3 regions of the Cycloclasticus sp. P1 genome follow, and region 3 is predicted to be linked to each of the others. Evidence: predicted binding sites of a transcription regulator. Region 3 holds the regulator's gene; each other region holds the start of a gene.
What was found. Region 3 encodes PhoB, which activates phosphate uptake and scavenging genes when phosphate is short. Its sites were predicted from a motif close to GNNTGTCATAAAACTGTCANAT; they were not measured.
Positions count from the first base shown of each region.

Region 1 (7,495 bases), 280 kb from region 3:
AACTTTCTCAAATACAGCAGATAAATCGCCCCCCTCTTTTTCAGCAGGGTCAAAATAATCTAACGCCTTGGTCATTAATAAATAAGTGTTCGCATCGAAACGGTTAGCAAAAGATTCTCCTTGATATCGCAAATAGCTTTCTACTTGAAACTCAACACCGTAATCATATTTAAGTTGATCGTTTTTTAGTTCTCGACCAAATTTATCACCCATTGCATCATCAGATAAATAGGTTATATGCCCCAACATTCTTGCGACCTTTAAACCATTAGCCGGCACCGTATTATGATCATAATAACGACCGCCGTGAAAATCAGCGTCACTCATAATAGCCTGTCTCGCGACCGCATTGAAGGCGATATTTTGTGCTGATAATTTAGGGGCAGACGCAATGACGATGGCATGGCGTATCATATCTGGAAATTGAATCGCCCATTGCAACGCCTGCATACCTCCTAAACTGCCGCCCGCTACAGCGGCCCATTGACTGATACCGAGCTTATCTGCCAGTCTTTTTTGATAGTTAACCCAATCAACAACGGTCACTATTGGAAAGTCTTGACCGTAAGCTTGCGAGGTTTTCGGGTCAATACTTCGCGGCCCTGTTGAACCACTGCAGTGGCCCAAATTACAGGGCGAGACCACAAAAAACCGGTTCGTATCAATTGCTTTTCCCGGCCCTATGCATATATCCCACCAGCCTGGCTTTGAGTCGCCTTCATGATGATACCCAGCGGCATGATGATCTGCCGATAAGGCATGGCAAATTAGAACCGCATTATCTGCTGCCGAATTTAACCTGCCATAGGTTTCATAAACAATATCGTATTGCTCAATGAGCCTACCACTCTCCAACGATAACGGCTCGTCAAAATGAAGGGTTTGTGGCTCAACAATACCCACTGAATTTGTTTTAATATTAGACAATTTATTCTTTTAAGTTATAATAATATCAGTTAATATTATTTTTAATTATATCAAAAACCCTTTATATTCACCGGCCTAGTATGAATTTACTGCGCCTTAAGCGACGATAATAACATGTACCTGTATAACGAATTTGATCAAACTCTTGTCAACGAACGCGTTGAACAATTTCGCGATCAAACAAAGCGGTTCTTAAATGGCGATCTAACGGAAGAACAATTTCGCCCCTTACGCCTTATGAATGGTTTATACATTCAAACACATGCGCCAATGTTGCGCATCAATATACCGTACGGCTTATTATCAAGTAAACAGCTTCGCATGCTTGCCCACGTTTCTCATAAGTATGACAAAGACTACGGACACTTTACGACTCGCCAAAACATTCAGTTTAATTGGCCAGAGCTAAAACGGGTGCCCGATATTCTTGCTGACTTAGCAAGCGTGCAAATGCACTCTATTCAAAGTAGTGGCAATTGCATCCGAAACACGACTGCAGACCCACTAGCCGGCGTTTGTGCAGATGAAATTGAAGACCCAAGACCCTATTGCGAAATAATTCGTCAATGGTCAACTTTACACCCAGAGTTTTCATACCTGCCACGCAAATTTAAAATTGCCGTAAGCGGTTCACCAAAAGATCGTGCCGCTACGCAAGTACACGATATTGGTCTACATCTTAAAAAAAATGCTGATGGCAACATCGGTTTTGAAGTTTTAGTTGGTGGAGGACTTGGGCGCACCCCCGTTATTGGTCAAACAATTAACAACTTTATTGCTGAAAAAGACCTCTTGTCCTACCTTGAAGCGATTCTTCGCGTTTATAACCGCTTTGGCCGCAGAGATAATAAATACAAAGCCCGTATTAAAATACTCGTTCGCGAAACAGGCTTAGATACTTTTAAAGAACAGGTCGAAGCAGAATGGGCTTCCATCCGAGACAGTCAATTAACGCTAACCGACGATAACATTCAACGTGTAAAACGTTACTTCACACCACTAAATTACGAAACAGCTAACGATGAGGCTTTAGAGCAACACTTGGCTAATAGCGGTGCTTTTCGTCAGTGGTTTCAACAAAATACTAAAGCGCACAAACAATCCGGTTACCGTATTGCCTTTGTTTCGCTTAAATCACCAAAGCGTCCGCCGGGCGATGTAACCAAACAGCAAATGGAACTCATCGCCGATTTGGCTGACCAATATAGTTTTGGCCAGATCAGAACCACTCACGACCAAAACCTTGCATTAACCGATGTAAAATCCAGTGATTTATATGCCCTTTGGCAGCAATTAGCCGAGCATGACCTTGCAACAGCAAATATTGGCACGATTACCGATATGATTTGCTGCCCCGGTCTCGATTTTTGTAGCTTAGCAAATGCCAGCTCTATTGATATCGCACAAGGTATTACTGACCGTTTTACTGACAGCGCCATTGACGCTGGCAATATCAGCCTCAAAATGTCTGGTTGCATGAATGGCTGTGGCCACCATAGCATCGGTGAAATTGGTATTTTGGGTGTCGATAAAAAAGGCGAGCAATGGTATCAATTAACTCTAGGTGGTTCCGATAGCCATCAAAGTAAATTAGGGGACAGGCTTGGAAAAGCCATTGCCAAAGATGGTGTAGTAGATGCTATTGACGACATTGTTCAGGTCTATAAAGCCAACAGAATAGATGATGAAAACTTTGCAAGCACACTGCAACGCATCGGATTACAACCGTTTAAGGATAAAGTGTATGACGCTCATTAAAAACAACGAAATCGTTCAAGACCGTTGGACCAAGCTAGACGAAGAGCAAGCTCTACAAGCAGACTATAACATCATCGATCTTGCCTATTGGAATGCCAATAAAGATTCCTTAATCGCTAGCAAAGGACATCTTGGCTTATGGGTTCAAGGCGATGAAAGTGCAGAACAATTTGCAGATGACTTACAATACTTTGAGCTTATCGCTATACACTTTCCAACATTTGTTGACGGTCGTGGTTACTCACTAGCGAAAATATTACGTGAAAAGCACCATTACACCAAAGAAATCAGAGCCGTTGGTGATGTCCTCCCCGATCAGGCTCTTTATTTAACACGTGTAGGATTCGATACACTTGAATTCTCAACTAAAGAAGCTGGTTCGCTTGCCTTAGAAAAATTAAATGAGTTTAGCGTTTTCTATCAGGCTGCTACCAACTAGCAGCCTTGCCCTTATCGTTATTTTTATCAAAATAACGACAAGATACGCAAAAAAACATATTACACCACTAGCTCGCTTCTTAGCTCCCTTGCCAGGCTGTAACTAAAACACCCCCTAACCGTCACACAAGCGTCATAACCTGTTGGTACATTTGATGTCCCGTTTCAATGCATAAGGACATCCAATGGATTCACTAATAAAGCTCACTCTCGGCGTCAGCTTAACGCTTGGCATATCATTCTCTACACTTTCTTTTGCTGATATTAATATCGTTAAAAAAGGTCAATATACCGAGGAATGTGGCGGCGAAGAAAGTTGCACCGAGATTTCAGCTTTTAGTCCTGTGTCGAATAGGATTTACACCACCAATGCCGAAGAGAATGAACTCAAAATTCTTAATGTAGATAGTAACGGCTGGCTCTCCGAGCACAGCACTCTGACTTTGATTGGTGGCGGCCCAAACAGTGTTACTACCTACGGGAATTGGGTTGCTGTAGCCGTAGAGGCTGTCAATAAACAAGATGATGGCAACGTTCTTATCTATGACCTTGAAGGAAATTTACAGCGGATCATAAAAGCTGGCGCATTACCCGACATGCTGACATTTACCCCGAACGGTCAATTTTTAATTGTTGCTAACGAAGGAGAGCCTGACGATGAGTATAAAAATGACCCTGAAGGTACGGTAACTGTTATCAATACAAACACTTGGATGCCTGCAACGGCTGATTTTAATACGTTTAACAGTACTAAATTAAAAAACGTGCGTATTTTTGGCCCAGATGCGTCAATTGCCCAAGACCTAGAACCTGAATATATTACTGTTTCAGCCGACTCCAGTACGGCTTGGATTAGCCTGCAAGAAAACAATGCTTTAGCAAAACTAGACATTGCGTCAGCGACTATCACCGATATTTATGGCTTAGGTTACAAAAAACATCAACAAAATAAAAATGCCTTTGATGCCAGCAACAAAGATAATGCAATAAACATTCAAACATGGCCAACATACGGCATGTATCAACCCGATGCTATTGCAAGTTTCGAGTATAAAGGTTCAACTTTCATTTTATCTGCCAATGAGGGCGATGCTAGAGACTATGACGGTTACAGCGAAGAAGTGCGCGTTGAAGACCTAATATTAAACCCTGACGCATTCGAAAATGCTAGAGAGCTTCAACAAATAGAGAACCTGGGGCGATTAAAAACCACCACTGCCAATGGCGATATAAACAATGATGGGGCACATGAAAAGATTTACTCTTATGGCGCACGCTCTTTTTCTATCTGGGATGAAAAAGGGTCTCGAATCTATGACTCTGGGTCTGACTTTGAACGCTTCTTAGCCACCTATGCTGATAACAACGTTGATAATGAACCATGGGAAGAAGGACGTAGTGACGACAAGGGGCCTGAACCTGAATCTATTACTACCGGTGAGCTACGCGGTAAAATTTATGCCTTTATTGGCTTAGAAAGAGCTAATGGTATTTTTATATATGACATCTCTAATCCGCGCAAACCAAAGCCTGCCGGTTATATCAACATTGAGAAGCAAGGTGACATTGGACCAGAAGGGTTAATTTTTATTAAAAAAACTGAGTCTCATGGTTGGCTAATTGTTACTAATGAGATTAGTAACACGATTAGTATTTACGAAATAAGCATTGATTAACACAATGCTTTGTTAAAAAGTCCCTGCTGATAAAACCAGCAGGGACTTTTTGTGTTCATTGCTGAAACAGCGTGCAATTTAGTTAATGATCTTACCCACTACCATTTGTGCCGATCTTTTCCGAAGCTGATATGAAATAGGCTCAAGCTTCACCCCCCGTAAGGCTAATGTGGGTAACATTTCTTGCAATACACTTAATGTTTCTGGATATGGGTGACCAATGCCCACGGCATAACCGTTTTCTAAAGCTTGTTTAATCAATATATCAAACTGTTGTTTAATCTTTTCTTCATCAATAGTGTGGTCGAGAAAAACATCACGACTAAGGACGGGCACACCTTGTTCAACGGCAATTTGCGCGGCAATAGACTGCCCAGCAGTACGACTATCAACAAAAAAATAATTTCCCTGCCGCATTGTTTTCATCACCCATTCCATATGGCCAGGATGCCGTGTTAGCAAACTCCCTTGGTGATTATTCATACCGATTGCGTGAGGTACTTTATTAAACGCCTGCAACAGGGCCTGCTCCACCTCTTTTTCTTTCATATCAATGGCTAAGGCACCCTCTTCGGCAGCTTCTCCAAGGGTTGACTGCATTGGCATATGCAGCATAACTTCGTGCCCATGCTGATGCGCAAGATTGGCCAACTGTCTGGCTTTTGGTGCATTGGGTAAAACCGCATACGTTAAGTTGGCCGATAGATTAATCAGCTGCCTGCCTTCTTCTAAACGATAACCAATATCATCAATAATAATACTGATAACCGCCTCTGGTTTTACTTCCTCGGCGTGGCTGGGCCCTATCAAAAAAAAACAAGCGATCAATAAAAAAGTCCGAGCCATAATTAACTTTTCCACCGGTCGCTCGTGCCTATCGCTTACTTTCTTAAAATATTGATGCCTTTAAGCAAATTAAGCGCTTCGTGCAAGGGGTAATCTGTACTCACTTGCTCTACTATTTTTTCTTCCTTTTCTTCTTCGCCTTCGGGGTTCACTAAATGCTTTGTTAAATCTTTTTCTTTAATTGCAACAAAATCATCTTCTAATTGTTCTAACTTTACTGCCGATAAAGTGATGTCAGGCGTGATCCCTTCAGCTTGAATTGAGCGACCTGATGGCGTGAAGTAACGCGCTGTGGTTAATTTAATCGCTCCGCCTTTATTGTTTTCTAAAATCGTTTGCACCGAACCTTTACCAAAACTTTGCTGCCCCATAATCACTGCACGCTTATGGTCTTGTAACGCACCAGCAACAATTTCTGAGGCCGACGCAGAACCACCATTAATCAACACAACAATTGGAGCACCTTTTAAAACATCATTGGGGCCTGCTTTAAAGCTCATTTTAGAATGCTCAATACGGCCTTCTGTGTAAACAATTAAACCATCGCTTAAGAAAGCATCACTCACTGACACAGCCGCATTTAATAAACCACCAGGGTTATTACGTAAATCCAATACCAGACCTTTTAGCTCATTACCTTCAGATTCTTTTTTTAACTCAGAAATCGCGTCATTTAGGTTTTCTCCAGTCCTTGTTTGGAAGCTGGCAATTCTTACATAGCCATAGCCGGGTTCTAAAAGACGATTTTTCACACTAACCACTTTAATAACTGCACGGGTGATCTTAATTTTAAGTGGCTTCGGCTCACCTTCTCTTATAATCGTTAACAGAATATCGGTCCCTGGTTTGCCGCGCATTATTTTTACTGCATCTGACAAAGTCATGCCTTTTACTGGTTTTTCATCTAAACGAATCACCAAATCACCGGCTTCTATCCCTGCTTTAAAAGCAGGCGTATCATCAATTGGCGTAATAACTTTTACGAAACCATCTTCCATACCTACTTCGATGCCTAAACCACCAAATTCCCCACGTGTACCTTCACGCAAATCTTTAAAGGCTTTTTTATCCAAATAGGTTGAGTGAGGGTCCAAGCCCGTTAACATCCCTTTTATCGCATTCTCTAATAGGTCGTGATCACTCACCTCTTCAACATAAGACGCTTTAATTTGGCCAAATACTTCTGAAAATGCCTTTAAATCCTCTAATGGTAACGAACTGTTAACCCGTTCTTTCTCAGCCAACACGGTCCCGCCAATGCTCAACATAATACCCAGTGCAGCACCTACCATTAACACTGGCAATGTTTTACGTAAAAAATTCATATCAACTCCATTAACTTACAAAATTACCCAACGCGACCTTTTTTAACCGCTCGACACCATTGAATAGGATTCACCGGCTTTCCATTTTTTCTAATGCTGAAGTATAGACCGGCTTTTTGTTGTCCGCCACTCACTCCAACCGTTGCTATCATTTCACCCGCTTCAACCCAGTCACCCACTTCTTTGTACAACCCTTCATTGAAGGCATATAAACTCATATAGTTTGAACCATGATCGACGATAATCAACAAACCATAGCCTCTTAACCAATCCGCATACACTACTCTACCATGCGAGATAGCCTTAATGGCGGTGCCTTCGCTTGCAGCAATAACAACCCCGTCATAGCGACCAGATTGTCTTGCACTACCAAATCGCTTACGTATCGAGCCTTTTATAGGCCAAGGCAATCGACCTTTTAAGCTCTTAAAAGGTTTATTTTGCTGGGCCAACACAGGCGTATCAATAATGACTTGGCGAATACTAGCTAATAGCGTTGTTAAGCGTTTTTCATTTTCTTTTAAT
Region 1 is NC_018697.1:36,719-44,213, reverse strand. It holds gene Q91_RS00215 (homoserine O-acetyltransferase) at 1-927, opposite strand, end outside; gene Q91_RS00210 (nitrite/sulfite reductase) at 1,042-2,685, shown strand; gene Q91_RS00205 (DUF934 domain-containing protein) at 2,672-3,124, shown strand; gene Q91_RS00200 (choice-of-anchor I family protein) at 3,309-4,799, shown strand; gene Q91_RS00195 (divergent polysaccharide deacetylase family protein) at 4,878-5,645, opposite strand; gene Q91_RS00190 (S41 family peptidase) at 5,681-6,970, opposite strand; gene Q91_RS00185 (murein hydrolase activator EnvC) at 6,994-7,495, opposite strand, start outside.
Region 1: the regulator PhoB is predicted to act here: its motif matches at 3,241-3,262, upstream of Q91_RS00200 (choice-of-anchor I family protein).

Region 2 (7,495 bases), 440 kb from region 3:
GCTAACAGGGCCAAATAAGTAGCGTGCTGAGGGGTACTTTCTAAGATAGGCGCCAATGCCATACCATAAGTGGTCTAAGCTGCGTTTACCCCAATACTTAGGGCTGACAAAACTACGGCCAAGTTCTATACCCTGTTCAAAATAAGGAGCAACTTTCTGCATGTTATAGTCAAAAAGTTCTTGGCTATAAATGCCTCGACCCTTGTCTAAATCCATTAAGCGTTTTACTTCAGCAAGTCGGTAAGAGCCTACAATTTCAAGTTCTTGCTCATCCCACAAAATAATATGGCGATAATGCTTATCATACCGATCAAGATCTCGGCTTTTGCCTGTGCCTTCACCGACACGCCGAAAAGTCATTTCCCTTAAGCGCCCAATTTCATTCATGACCGCAGAGTCCGGTCGATAATCAAATAAGTATATTTTCTTTTCATCGGCTGTTTCGCCCAGTAACTCACCCTCTTTTAACTCATTTTTCAGGGCCTTTCGATCACGCGGGTGAATAATGGTCTGTTCTGTTTCCAGCAGGCTCTTTTTTCCTTTACCTAGCAAGTAAGCATGGCGACGAACCAATCGCGCAATTTCTTTACGTTTTAATGGCAAACTATCTATAAAACGGTATGGGATGGGAGCGCCCACCTTGAAGCTTATCGTTTTCGAGTTTTTATTAAAAACCTCATGCGCTAACAACATGCTTGATAAAGGCTTGTAGAACATTGAACTGCTATAAAAAAGAGATGAGTTCCGCGCCTTAACGTAAATTGGCAAAATAGGAGCTTGGGTTTTCTTAGCAAAACTTAAGAATCCGCTCGACCATTTTCCGTCACGTACTCCGTTCGGTCTCATTCTTGACACTTCGCCTGCAGGAAAAATAATAACGGCTTCTTCATTATTTAAACTCTGCAAAATACGCGAAATACTACTCTTTTGCGTTGATTTTCTTAAATTATCAACGGGTAATAATAGACTGTCTAGCGCCTTAAACTCCATTAACATGTCATTAACCACTATTTTTACATCGCGGCGCACCTCACCAACAAGCTTTAATAACGATAATCCATCGAGCGCACCCAGTGGGTGATTAGCAACAATAATGACGCGGCCACTGGCGGGGATATTAGCCCTGTCACTGTGTGATGCTGAGTAACTAAAGTTAAAAAATGCAAATACTTGATCAATAAAATCAAACCCCTCGTCATCTTGATGATCTTCTAGGAATTGATTCACTTCATTTTCATGCATCAGTTTTTTTAAAAAACCAACCGTTGGTTTTTTAAACCATGAGCCACGTTGCTCAAAATTTGGGAATTTTTGCTCTATTGTTTGCTCAATATTTAGCATACTGCTTAATCGTCCGTTATTTTTACTAAAATTTTCGAGGGCTAGCCAGCAAAAACGTGCTTATAAAGCATTAGCGATGGCCTCAAACCTTGATCCGTTTTCATGAAGTTTTCCTAGTTCATATCACTATTTAGTTTTTAATTTATCGCTAGAATAATCTTTGTTTATGAACGTTTTATAACAATTGCTTGACGCTTTAATGAATGCTGCAAATGCACACTCTCTGCTATAATGTTCGATTGAATGTTTCATTATGTTAATGCTCCTTATATAACTGTCTGCAAATCCCTATGTTTCAACTTATCCTTTCTCGTTCTCAAAGCCTAAAAAGTGACCTTCTTTCTGGCCTTACCGTTGCACTAGCTCTAGTACCCGAAGCCGTTGCCTTTGCTTTCGTAGCAGGGGTTGAACCCTTAGTCGGTTTATATGCTGCTTTTATGGTCGGTTTAATTACCGCGGCTATTGGCGGCCGTCCGGGAATGATTTCTGGCGCAACCGGCGCACTGGCTGTTGTTATGGTGAGCTTGGTGGCAACTCATGGGGTTGAATATCTATTTGCAACCGTTGTCTTAATGGGTGTTTTACAAGTGCTGGCTGGAGTTTTTCGCTTAGGAAAATTCATTCGCTTAGTGCCACACCCTGTGATGTTAGGCTTTGTGAATGGTTTAGCGATTGTTATTTTTATGGCTCAGCTGCAACAATTTCAATTCCTTGATCCGGTCACCGGCGAGCTTGCTTGGCTACAAGGTGAGCAGATGACATTAATGTTAGGCATGGTGGCGCTGACCATGGCCATTATCTATTTCTTACCCAAATTAACGAAGGCCATTCCATCATCATTGGCTGCGATCTTAACCATCGTTGCCATTTCTATTGGCTTAGATATGGACTTACGTACCGTTCAAGATGTGCTTGTCGATATGACTGGCGATCCGGTGGCGACTATTGCTGGCGGCTTACCGCAATTCCATTTCCCTAGCGTGCCGCTAAATCTTGAAACGCTGAAAATTATTTTCCCTTATGCACTGATTCTTGCTGCCATTGGTTTAATTGAGTCTTTATTAACCTTAACTCTGATTGATGAAATAACCGAAACGCGTGGCCGTGGAAATAAAGAATGCATTGGTCAAGGCGTTGCCAATGTGGCTACCGGTTTTTTTGGTGGAATGGGTGGCTGCGCGATGATTGGTCAAAGCATGATCAACATTAATTCTGGTGGCCGCGGACGCGCTTCGGGGATTTCCGCTGCGTTATTCTTACTCGCCTTTATTTTAGTTGGCTCATCACTGATTGAAATGATCCCCGTTGCCGCGTTAGTCGGCGTGATGTTTATGGTGGTACTGGGTACATTTGAATGGGCCAGCTTCCGCTTATTGGGCCGCATCCCAACTTCCGATACGCTTGTGGGTATTACTGTTGCGGTTGTTACCGTGCTAACTGATTTAGCCATTGCGGTTGTCGTGGGAGTCTTAATGTCTACCTTAGTGTTTGCTTGGAAACATGCCAAAAACATGCACTTTGATATTGAAGAAAAAGATGGCGTTAAGATCTATAAGCCAACTGGACCACTCTTTTTCGCTTCAATCCACCACTTTCGTGATCAGTTTGACCCCATTAACGACCCACAAGAAGTGATTGTTGATTTTGCACGTTCACGCGTGTCTGACCATTCAGGCATTGAAGCCATTGACGCCTTGGCAGAGCGGTATATGAAGCAAGGCAAAACACTGCATTTACGTCATTTAAGCCCAGAGTGCATCAAATTATTACACAAGGCTAGAAAGCTAATTGAAGTTAACGTGATTGAAGACCCAAAATATTCAATTGCTGATGATGAACTAGGCTAACAATGTTAGCCTGCCTTACATAGAGGCTTGAACGCATTTAATAATGCCGTATTCATACTCTTCATCCAAGGCCTCATAGATAGGTTTAATGCGGCCTTTTGACTCATCTTCCAAAGACTCTATAGTCATGATGATTTCTTGATATTCACTGTCGTCTAAATCGAGTACCTCTTTGACATCCAGTAGCCCTGCTTCAATTGCATCGGCTAAATGTCCATATACCGTGTTTTCTTTCATATCGCGCTGTGTTGCAATCGCCTTTATATCTAAACCCTCTTGATACAACATGAGCGTCTCATTAACCGTTGCGCTAAGCCGATTATTCAATAATTCTGCTAACGGGTACTTTGCAATTTCTGCCAAAAAAACCTGGCCATAACGCTTTATTTTTTGATCACCCACGCCACTGATATACCGCATATCGCCAATCTCAACCGGGCGCTTTTTAATCATTTCCATTAAGGTTGCATCATGAAAAATGACATAGGGCGGCACACCACTGTCTTCCGCTAGTTGCGTTCTCAAAGCTCGTAAAGCGTCCCATAACGGCTCGTCTTGTGGGCGAACAGGGCTTTTCTTCTTTTTTTCTGTTGCCAGCTTTTCTTCTTTTGTTTGCTTTCTTAGCGCCAGTTTTTGTTCACCACGTAACACTGGTCGGCATTTTTCTGTCAGTGTTAGCGAGCCATGGCTTTCTGCTTCAACATTAATAAAGCCAAGCGCTATCAACTGCCTAAAAATAGTTCGCCATTCCATCGTTGAGAATTCTTTACCAATGCCAAAGGTACTTAACTGCTCGTGCTGGTTTTGCCGGATACGGTCATCAGCCTTGCCCATTAAGACATCAATAATATAATTAACCCCAAAGCGTTGCCCTGTACGATAAATGCTCGATAAAATCTTTTGCGCCGCTTCAGAACCATCCCATTTTTCAGGCGGTGTTGTGCAATTATCACAGGCACCACATGGCTGTTCTAACCGCTCATCAAAGTAGCCTAACAAGGCTTGCCGCCGACAAGCAATCAGCTCGCAAAGCCCCAGCATAGATTCTAATTTATTATGCTCGACACGCTTATGCGCCTCATCGGCCTTGGAGTTTTGCATAAATTGTCGCAGCGTCAATACATCTTGTAGGCCATACGCCATCCAGGCATTTGCAGGCTCGCCATCACGGCCTGCACGACCGGTTTCTTGATAATACGCCTCAATACTTTTTGGTAAACTTAAGTGCGCTACAAAACGTACATCCGGCTTATCTATGCCCATACCAAAGGCGATTGTAGCGACAATAATCACCCCTTCATCGCGTAAAAAACGCTGTTGGTTTTTTTGCCTAAGCTCTTGCGATAAGCCCGCGTGATAAGGCAATGCGATACGCCCTTGTTCTGTTAACCATTCGGCAGTCGCTTCTACTTTCTTGCGTGATAGGCAATACACAATGCCTGCATCTTGCGCATGATTTTCTTGTATAAAGCGCCACAACCGTAATTTCGGGTTATTACCTTCAGAAATAGCATAGTGAATATTCGGCCGATCAAAACTATTGATGAATACCCGCGCCCCTTCAAGTTGTAATTGCGCAATAATTTCATCGCGCGTACGTTGATCAGCTGTGGCGGTTAATGCAATACGCGGCACTTGTGGAAAACGCTCATGCAGCACACGTAACTTTTGATATTCTGGCCTAAAGTCATGCCCCCATTGCGACACACAATGCGCCTCATCAATCGCAAACAAGGCAATATGACAGCGCTCCAACAACGACAGCATAATAGGGTTCAACAACCTTTCTGGCGCCACATACAATAAATCTAAAGCGCCATTTAATAATTGCGCCTCCACTTCTCGCGCCTCAGCGACATTGAGTGTTGAATTTAAATAGGCTGCTTTAATACCCAGTTGATTAAGCGCATCCACCTGATCCTGCATCAGCGCAATCAACGGCGATACAACAATCGCAGTGCCATCACGCAATACGGCTGGAATTTGGTAGCACAGCGACTTACCGCCGCCAGTGGGCATCAGCACAAAGGCATCGCGCCCTTGCTCTAACTCATGAATAATCTCACCTTGTGGCTCACGAAAAGCGTCGTAACCAAACGTTGACTGTAAAATAGATTGCGCGCGATTCATCAATTCAAGGGCTAATAAAAAATATAATTATCGCATAAACAAGCCTATCCGCAGCTAAACGAATCGGCTCACATTCAATGACATTATCAATACCAGAAGCAAATTAGGCGGTGCTTACTTGTCGTTTAAGCAGCGCTCTCAGGCTTTAGGTATAATGCCACCTTTCCCATCTGTACGACCCAAAACATGTTGAAGTTAAGCAACGTATCGCTCCGCCGAGGAACTAAAGTATTATTCGAGAATGTTTCCTTTACCGTGCACGCAGGTCAGCGCGTTGGCATTAGCGGTGCCAATGGCTGTGGTAAGTCCAGTTTATTTGCGATGGTGTTAGATAGTCTCCAGCCCGATAGCGGTGATTTTTCTATTCAATCGGGTTTTGTGATTGCACACGTTGCCCAAGAGTTGACCGCCACTGAGCAAGCGGCTATTGAATTTGTGATCGATGGCGATAAAGAACTCCGCGATATTCAGCAAAAAATAGCCCAAGCAGAAGAACAACACGACGGCCACCGTGCCGCCGAGCTGTATGCTGAACTAGAAACCATTCAAGGCTACACCGCCAACTCGCGGGCAGCTATTTTAATGAATGGACTGGGCTTTAAAGCCACCGATTTAAACAACCCTGTTACCAGCTTTTCGGGTGGCTGGCGCGTACGTTTAAACCTTGCAAAGGCACTCATGTGCCGCTCCGATCTGCTACTGTTGGACGAGCCAACCAATCACTTAGACTTAGATGCCGTTATTTGGCTACAAGAGTGGTTACAAAGTTATGCTGGAACCCTGTTACTTATTTCGCACGATAGGGACTTTTTAGACGCCGTTGTCGGCAATATTCTACATATTGAGCAACAAAGTGCGATGCTTTATAGCGGCAATTATTCTCAATTTGAACGCGTTAGGGCTGAACGCTTGGCGCAGCAACAATCTAATTTTGAACGGCAACAAAAAGAACGCGCACATATTCAAAGTTATGTTGATCGTTTTAAAGCGAAAGCTACCAAAGCCAAACAAGCTCAAAGTCGCTTAAAAGCACTGGAGCGGATGGAATTGATTTCTGCCGCACACATTGACTCTCCTTTTCACTTTGCGTTTTTCAAGCCTGAACGAGTCTCAAACCCACTGATCAAAGTTGAAAAGACAACACTGGCCTACGCTGACAAGGTCATTTTAAATAATGTGTCTTTGTCTATAAAACCCGGTGATCGTCTTGCATTATTAGGCCCAAACGGCGCCGGTAAATCGACATTAATTAAGCTTCTCGCAGAAGAAAACAAGCCAACAAGCGGCAGCATTGAATGTGCCGAAAGCCTTAAAGTTGGTTATTTCGCGCAGCACCAGTTAGAGCAATTAGATCCTAATGCATCACCCTTATTGCATTTGCAGCGATTAGATAAAAAAACCACCGAACGTGATTTAAGAAACTTTCTTGGTGGTTTCGGCTTTCATGGTGACAAAACTCTAGAAGCCATCGCGCCCTTTTCTGGAGGCGAAAAAGCAAGGCTAGCTCTCGCACTTCTGGTTTATCAAAAGCCTAATTTATTATTGCTTGATGAACCGACCAACCATTTAGATATAGAAATGCGCCATGCCTTAAGTGCCTCCTTACAAGAGTTTAGTGGCGCAATGATTATTGTTTCCCATGATCGACACTTGCTGCGCACCATCACTGATCAGTTTTTACTCGTCTCTGGCGGCAAAATAACACCCTTTGATGGCGACCTAGGTGACTACGCCGACTGGGTAAAAAATCAAGCCAAAGAAAATGACAGCACCCCCTCTAGCGACAAAAACGTTAATGCTCGTAAAGAACAAAAACAGCAGCAAGCGAATAACAGGCAACAGCAAAAACCACTACGCGACGCCCTAAGAAAAGCAGAAAAACAACTTGATAAATTGCAGGAGAAACAACAACAACTTGAAGCCAAACTGGCTGATAGCGATTTATACCATCAAGATAAGAAGCAACAATTAGCCGACATTATTAAAGAAAAAAGCAGCATTGATGAACAACTAGCCAAAACCGAAGAGGCTTGGCTGACGGCACAAGAGGCGCTCGAAGAGCTTATATAATCAGTTAAAGAGCCTAGCCCAGTTTGTGGCCGAAAAAACAGTTAACTAACCATAACAAGCCTCAATTTTATATTGGGCACGCTTGATTAACGCTTACAAATGCGTAA
Region 2 is NC_018697.1:2,241,142-2,248,636, forward strand. It holds gene Q91_RS10805 (lysophospholipid acyltransferase family protein) at 1-1,341, opposite strand, end outside; gene Q91_RS10810 (SulP family inorganic anion transporter) at 1,632-3,188, shown strand; gene recQ (DNA helicase RecQ) at 3,204-5,318, opposite strand; gene Q91_RS10820 (ATP-binding cassette domain-containing protein) at 5,505-7,388, shown strand.
Region 2: the regulator PhoB is predicted to act here: its motif matches at 1,506-1,527, upstream of Q91_RS10805 (lysophospholipid acyltransferase family protein).

Region 3 (7,495 bases):
CATACGATGGTTGGTGCTGGGAAAGGTGACGGTGCGATGGATGCCGGGAATATGCTTAAACCAGCGTTAGCACGCGGTGATTTACATTGTGTAGGGGCGACAACTTTAGATGAATACCGTCAATATATTGAAAAAGATGCCGCATTAGAGCGACGGTTTCAAAAAGTATTGGTTGATGAGCCCAGTGTAGAAGATACCATCGCTATTTTGCGAGGTTTAAAAGAACGATATGAAGTACACCATAGCGTAGATATAACCGACCCAGCTATTGTTTCAGCGGCGGTATTGTCTCACCGTTATATAACTGATCGACAATTACCTGATAAGGCGATTGACCTAATTGATGAGTCAGCGAGTCGTATTCGTATGGAAATGGACTCCAAGCCTGAATCAATGGACCGGTTAGAGCGGCGTTTAATTCAGTTGAAAATTGAACGCGAAGCGTTAAAAAAAGAAACCGATGATGCATCTATAAAACGATTACAGTTACTTGAAACTGAAATTGACCAGTTGGATAAAGAGTATGCTGATTTGGAAGAAGTCTGGAAGTCTGAGAAGGCTGCTATGCAAGGCAGTGCCCAGCATAAAGAAGAGCTCGAAAAGGTAAAGCTTGAAATGGAAACGGCTCGGCGTGCCGGTGATTTAACACGTATGTCAGAGTTGCAATATGGCGAAATTCCACGATTAGAAAAAGCAATTCAAGAGGCTGAGGAAGGCAGTGGTGAACAGGACTTTACCTTATTGAGAAACAAAGTCACCGAAGAAGAAATTGCTGAGGTTGTGTCTAAGTGGACGGGTATTCCCGTTTCCAAAATGCTTGAAGGCGAGCGTGAAAAACTATTGCAAATGGAAGTTGGTTTAAGTGATCGCGTTATTGGTCAAGAAGAAGCAGTTAAAGCAGTCAGCGATGCAATTCGTCGTTCACGAGCAGGCCTGTCAGACCCTAATCGCCCTAATGGTTCGTTTTTATTTTTAGGCCCAACAGGGGTTGGTAAAACAGAGTTATGCAAGGCATTAGCTGAGTTTTTATTTGATACTGAAGAAGCAATCGTACGAATTGATATGTCTGAATTTATGGAAAAACATTCGGTTGCAAGATTAATTGGTGCGCCTCCAGGGTATGTAGGTTATGAAGAAGGGGGCTATTTAACCGAAGCGGTTCGACGTAAACCCTACAGTGTTATCTTGATGGACGAAGTTGAAAAAGCACATGCGGATGTCTTTAATATTTTGTTACAAGTCTTGGATGATGGCCGTTTAACAGACGGGCAAGGCCGCACGGTTGATTTTCGAAATACAGTCATCGTGATGACCTCGAACTTAGGTTCAGATCGTATCCAAGAGCTAGCGGGTGAGGCTAATTATAATGAGATGAAAAGTGCGGTGATGGAAGTGGTCGGGCAGCACTTTAGACCGGAATTTATTAACCGTATTGATGAGTCTGTGGTGTTTCACCCCTTGGGTCGCACACAAATTCGTGCTATTACCACTCTTCAAGTAGATATTTTACGTCAGCGTTTACAAGATAGGGACATAGAGTTGGTTGTTTCAGAAGCTGCGTTGGATAAATTAGGTGAAGCCGGTTTTGACCCTGTTTATGGTGCTAGACCCTTAAAACGTGCGATACAACAACGCTTAGAAAATGAACTGGCACAAGATTTATTGGCGGGTAAGTTTGTGCCTGGTGATGAGGTTGATATAGATGTGCAAGACGATGCTTTGGTGTTTAAGAAACGCTAAGAGGTTTTGAGATGTTGTTTAGTGGTGGTTAAAAAGGCCACTAAATCATAGTCTAACTGGCGGCACCTGTTTGATCGGTGTTCGCCAGTTGGTCAACAGTTTCAAGATTGGGTGTTTTTGTCGCCAAGCATAATGTGGCTACCTGTCATAGAACATTTTCATGATTTAGGCGGACATGTTGCTTAATTGTTTTGAAGGCTTGATTTGATAAAGGCTATTGCCGGGTATCTTTTTAGCTGCAGATTTTGCGTTGCTAGCAATAGAGACGAGATCATTTTCTGACCTAAAAAAGCCGAAATCATGCGGCCTTAATGCTCCAATAGAGATTGATAAAAGTGGATAAAACACCGGCTCAGAATTTCTATCTAACGCAGAGATTCCTCCGTTAAGAAGGTGTTCTTGAGAGTAGAACTCTGACGTTAGGGCGCTAAAGTTATTTAAAGTGGTGTTGCATCGATGCTGCCAGTCGCTGCTTTGAAAAATAATGATGAAGTCATCGCCGCCAACATGCCCTACAAAGTCAATGTCTGTATCTGCAGAATCTGTCAGCAGCTTAGCAGTTTTTCGGAGCACTTTATCGCCCTCGCCAAACCCATAGGTATCGTTATACGGCTTAAAATTATCTAGGTCAAAATAACAAATAACGATATCTTGTTGAGTTTCAATGGAGTGATTAATTCGTTGGCTGATAGGAACATTGCCAGGTAGGTTGCTAAGAGGGTTCATGTGGCGGGCAAAGGTAATTTGCATCTCGGTTATTTCTTTCAATAAATGAAGCAGTTTACCCATGCCTTTGTAGCGGTTAGATGAGGTAATGATGAAATCATCATGTTGTGCGAGGTTGTTTTGACTGGTGATGTGCTGACTAATTTTATTGAGTGATAAAGTAATATCTACCTTTAGCGCCTTAATGTCTAAAAAAGATAAAGCATTTTTTTTACTGTTTAATTCTTTTCCATAGCGGCTAGCATAAATAGTTAAAAATTCAGTCCGCCATATGATGCCTGCGATAGAAGCGTCATCATTTAGAACGGGAAGTGCTGTTAGCTCGGGCGAGGATTGAAAGCGCTCACCAATGTCGTAAAAATTAGTATGAACATATATGGGCTTAACATAAAAAAGTAATTTTGCAGCGGTATTGTTTTTCCGTTCTATATTAAATTTAGGTTTGAAGTTATTTTTTCTGCTTGAAAATAACGAGCAATCCAATAACTCAGTTGGTTTGGAATTGGGGCGGGCAAAGTAAAAACCTTGTGCATAATCAATAGCCATCGCATTAGCCTGTAGGTACTCACCGCGTAGCTCGATACCTTCAGCTATCACTTTGCAGTCAACACCTTTTGCAATATCTACAATAGACTGTACAAATTTTTGCTTGTTGATATCGTTATGAATGTCATTTAAAAAATGACGGTCAATTTTTACGAAGTCGGGTTTAATTTCAGACCAGGTTCTTAAGCCTGAATAGCCCGCACCTAAATCGTCGATGGCGATGGAAAACCCCATGTCTTGATAGTATTTGGTTGCACTTGCCATTAGGTCATAATCTTCAATAGGGTATTGCTCAGTCAGTTCAATAACCACTTGGCTAGCATCTAAATTAGAGTCTTTTATATACTTTAATGTGTGGCCATGCTGATAATCTTTTTGTAAGAGAATTTCAGGAATGGTGTTAATAAATAATCGGGCATTTAAATTAAGTTCGCCAAACCGTTGAATGCTTACTTTTCGACAAAGTAAATCTAATTCGGCAAGCCGATCATATTTAGCCGCAGCGTTAAAAAGGTTGATGGGGGAGTGTAACGGACCATTAGAGGGACCACGAATTAAGCCTTCGTAACCATAAATTTTATTGTCTTTCATCGAAATGATTGGCTGAAAGAGCGGAGTCAGTGAGTCTGTTGCTAATATATCTAAAAGCGATTGATAGTGTAGTTTTTCATCATGTGTCATAGGTGGGGAGTATCAATCAATAATATGACAGTTATATGACGTTCATATAAAAGGACATTATAAAAAGTTTACTGGTTGAGAAACCGCAGGCGCCTTAAGGTGGTTCAGTGCGTTACTGTTATTTTTAATAATTAGAGACAGGGCTTTTTCTGAACCAAGTTAGAAGTAGTTTGTAAATTGTCACCGTGTTGTCATAAATATTAGGTATTCTGTAAACACTTACTTAAATGGCTTTTTTATGGAAACAATGAATGTATTGATGGTTGAAGACGATGAGGATATTGGCGAAATGCTACAACTTTCTCTTCAAACGAATAATATTGAAGTAACGTGGTGTAAAGATGTAATGAGAGCGCAAGAGTCTTTGCGAGATACGACGCCCGATATTATCTTGTTAGATTGGATGTTACCCGGAATTAGTGGGCCAGATTGGATCAAGTTTTTAAAGAATCAAGAAGAAAACAAACGTATCCCGATTATCCTGTTGACGGCACGCAGCGCGGAAGAAGATAAAGTATCGGGCTTGGAAACAGGCGCAGACGATTATGTAACCAAGCCTTTTTCTGTGCAAGAGCTGATTGCCAGAATGAAAGCGGTCTTACGACGAAGCAGTACAGAAAATGAAACAGGGGTGATATCAATTGGCCCATTGTTTATTGACCCATCGAGTCATCGAGTCACTATCAATAAGGTGGACCTGATGATGAGCCCGACAGAGTATAAATTGCTGTCTTTCTTTGCTACAAACCCCAATAAAGTGTTCTCTCGCAATCAGCTGCTTGATAATGTATGGGGCGATAATGTCTACGTAGAAGATCGTACCGTTGATGTACACATTAGGCGTTTAAGACGGATATTAGATGCTCAGGGTTGTGCAGACTTGGTTCAAACGGTAAGAGGGTTTGGTTATAAATTGGTGAATTTAAACGCGTGAATATAAATCATAACTATGAGCGAAACACCTTTCTGTTGTGGTTTTTAACAGTCGGTGTTTTGGGTGTGTTAGTCGGTTACCCCGTCGAGGTGTTGGCACTTTTTTTATTGGCTTACATTGTCTTTCAATATCGTCGGTTACAACGTTTATATAGGTGGTCTAAGAAGTCTGGTGATCATGACCTGCCGTTTGAAGATGGCTTGTTTGGTCAAATTTCGGAAGACATCTATCAATCTAAGATGCAGGGGCTGGCACAAAAAGACAGTGTTAAATACCAACTGGAACGGTTTAAAAAGTTAATTTCTGTTTTTCCAGATGGTGTGGTTATTCTTTCATTGTCTAATGAGATTAAGTGGTTCAATAAGCAAGCCTCCCAGCTACTTATTTTAAAAAAAGAAGATACCGGGCAACTGATTAATCATTTAGTAAGGCATCCTCGGTTTACGCACTTTCTTAAAAATCTCAAGAGCGATGACGCCATTGTGATCGAGGCGCCTGTAATAGACACCAGCTGGTCGGCAGAAAAGATTGAAATAAGGGTATTGCCATATGGTGACGATGAACGTTTATTGTTGATACGAGATGTCACTAAGGTTGAGCGCACGAATCAAGTGCGAAAAGACTTTGTGTCGAATGCATCGCATGAGTTAAGAACGCCGCTAACGGTCATGAAAGGCTATGTGGAAATGTTGTTGGCTTCAACCGCTGAGGATAATGTGCAAGTGGGTGCTTCGCTACGTAAAGTTGATCAGCAAGTGATTAAAATGCAAACCATGATCGAAGAGCTATTAGCGCTAAGTCGGCTAGAAGAGGGTAAAGTCGAGGCAGCCAATAGCTTGGTTAATGTGCGCAGTGTATGTGAACAAATTAAGTCCGAATTTAAGTCAGCGGCAAATGAGCATCAGCAATCATTGGTGTTTGATGTTCCATCGAGTCTTAATTTAAAGGGCAGTAAAGGTTCCTTATTAACCGTGTTGAGAAACTTGGTTGGTAATGCCATCAATTACTCTGATGAAAATGGTGAGATTCGTGTTGGCTGGGCAATCAATGAGCAAGGTCAGGGGCAGCTTTTTGTTAAAGATACAGGTCAAGGAATAGGCGCCAGACACTTATCTCGATTAACAGAGCGTTTCTACCGGGTAGCTGAAAATAATATAAAAAATAAAACTGGGACAGGCCTAGGGTTAGCCATTGTAAAACATGAGTTAGAAAGGCATGAGGCGCATCTGGTTATCGATAGTCAAGAAGGGGAAGGCAGTTGTTTTCAGTGTGTATTTCCCGCTGAAAGAATAGACCCATAAGGCTGTCATCAAACTGTCACATTGCGTTCATTATAATGCCACATACCAAACCTAAAATGATGCACAGAGTAGAGCAAACGCTTTGCCAAATATTCAACTAAATTGGAAAAAATATGAAAATGAAAAAGATAGTGGCACTAGGACTGCTTAGCCTAACGATTGGGACAGCGGCTCACGCAGCTAAAATTGAAGGCACGGGCTCAAGTTTTGCTTACCCTGCGTATACAACGTGGAGTAAAGTTTATTACGGTGAAACAAAAAACCAAGTCAATTACACACCAACAGGCAGTGGTTCGGGTATTAAAGAAGTGAGTGCTCGTCACGTTGATTTTGGTGGCTCAGACAAGCCTTTAAAATCAAGTTCTTTAGCAAAAGCAAGTTTGATTCAATTCCCAACAGCTATTGGTGCGGTGACTTTTGCATATAATGTTGAGGGCGTCAGCGGTATGAAACTAAGCGAAGCCGCTATTTCTGGCATTATGTTAGGCAAAATTACAAAGTGGAATGATCCTATCATAGCGGCTGATAATTCAGGTATTGCTTTACCAAATGAAGATATTTTGTTTGTTCACCGTAGTGATAAATCAGGTACAACCTTTGCCTTTACCTACTACTTGAGCAAAATGAACCAAGAATGGCGCGAAACAATGGGTGCTAAGAAAGTAGTGTCATGGCCGACTAAAAACCGGATTGCTGGCAAAGGTAACTTTGGAGTTGCAACGGCGATTAAAAATAATGGGTTTTCTATCGGTTATGTGGATTACGCGGATGCTAAAAAGAATGGTTTAGATATGGCTATTATTGAAAATCGCGAAGGTATATTTGTTAAGCCAGAGCCAGCAACATTCGAAGCTGCGGCAGTGTATGCAGACTTAGATCCTAAAAAGGACTTTTATGCCAATATTGCATACCCACCAAAAGGCTATCCAGTCGTGACAGCAACGTTTGCATTAGTTCCTCAAAATGGTGAAAATGCAAAAGAAGTGATCAAGTTCTTTGATTATGCATTAACCAAAAAGAACAAGCTCATTGAGTCGGTCGGTTACGTTTCCCTTCCAGATGCAGTGATTAAAAAAATCCAAGGCTACTGGGTGGAAAAAGGCTTAAAATAAGCGCAATCTTTAACACAAGTTAACTTAAAAGCCTTCTCAAGAGGTTGTTGAGAAGGTTTTTGTTTGTCCCAGAGGGCGTAATGGAATTATTTTTTAGAAAAATTGCTCAATTAAGCGCTAGCTTAGTTTTTGTTATCTTAGCGGCTACAACGCTGGTTCTTTATTTATCAGCGAAACCGGCGATAGAAGAGTTTGGGGTTAAGTTTTTGTTTGAATCTCGTTGGGGCGAAGAAGAAAAGCTTGAGTTGTCGCCTGCCCAATTAGCCGAGTTAGAGTCATTAAAGGCGGACAAAGAGCAACCTTTAGAAGATGACTTTATTGAAGATGAAGAGGATTTTATCTTCGACGATGAAGATTTTATTACCGATGACGATATGGACTCTGAAGACAAGACCTCGAGAGAGGTTTATGGTGCATTAGTCCCTATTGTTGGTACGGTTTTCTCAACGCTTATC
Region 3 is NC_018697.1:315,718-323,212, forward strand. It holds gene clpB (ATP-dependent chaperone ClpB) at 1-1,740, shown strand, start outside; gene Q91_RS01545 (GGDEF domain-containing protein) at 1,906-3,693, opposite strand; gene phoB (phosphate regulon transcriptional regulator PhoB) at 3,932-4,627, shown strand; gene phoR (phosphate regulon sensor histidine kinase PhoR) at 4,624-5,928, shown strand; gene pstS (phosphate ABC transporter substrate-binding protein PstS) at 6,042-7,040, shown strand; gene pstC (phosphate ABC transporter permease subunit PstC) at 7,121-7,495, shown strand, end outside.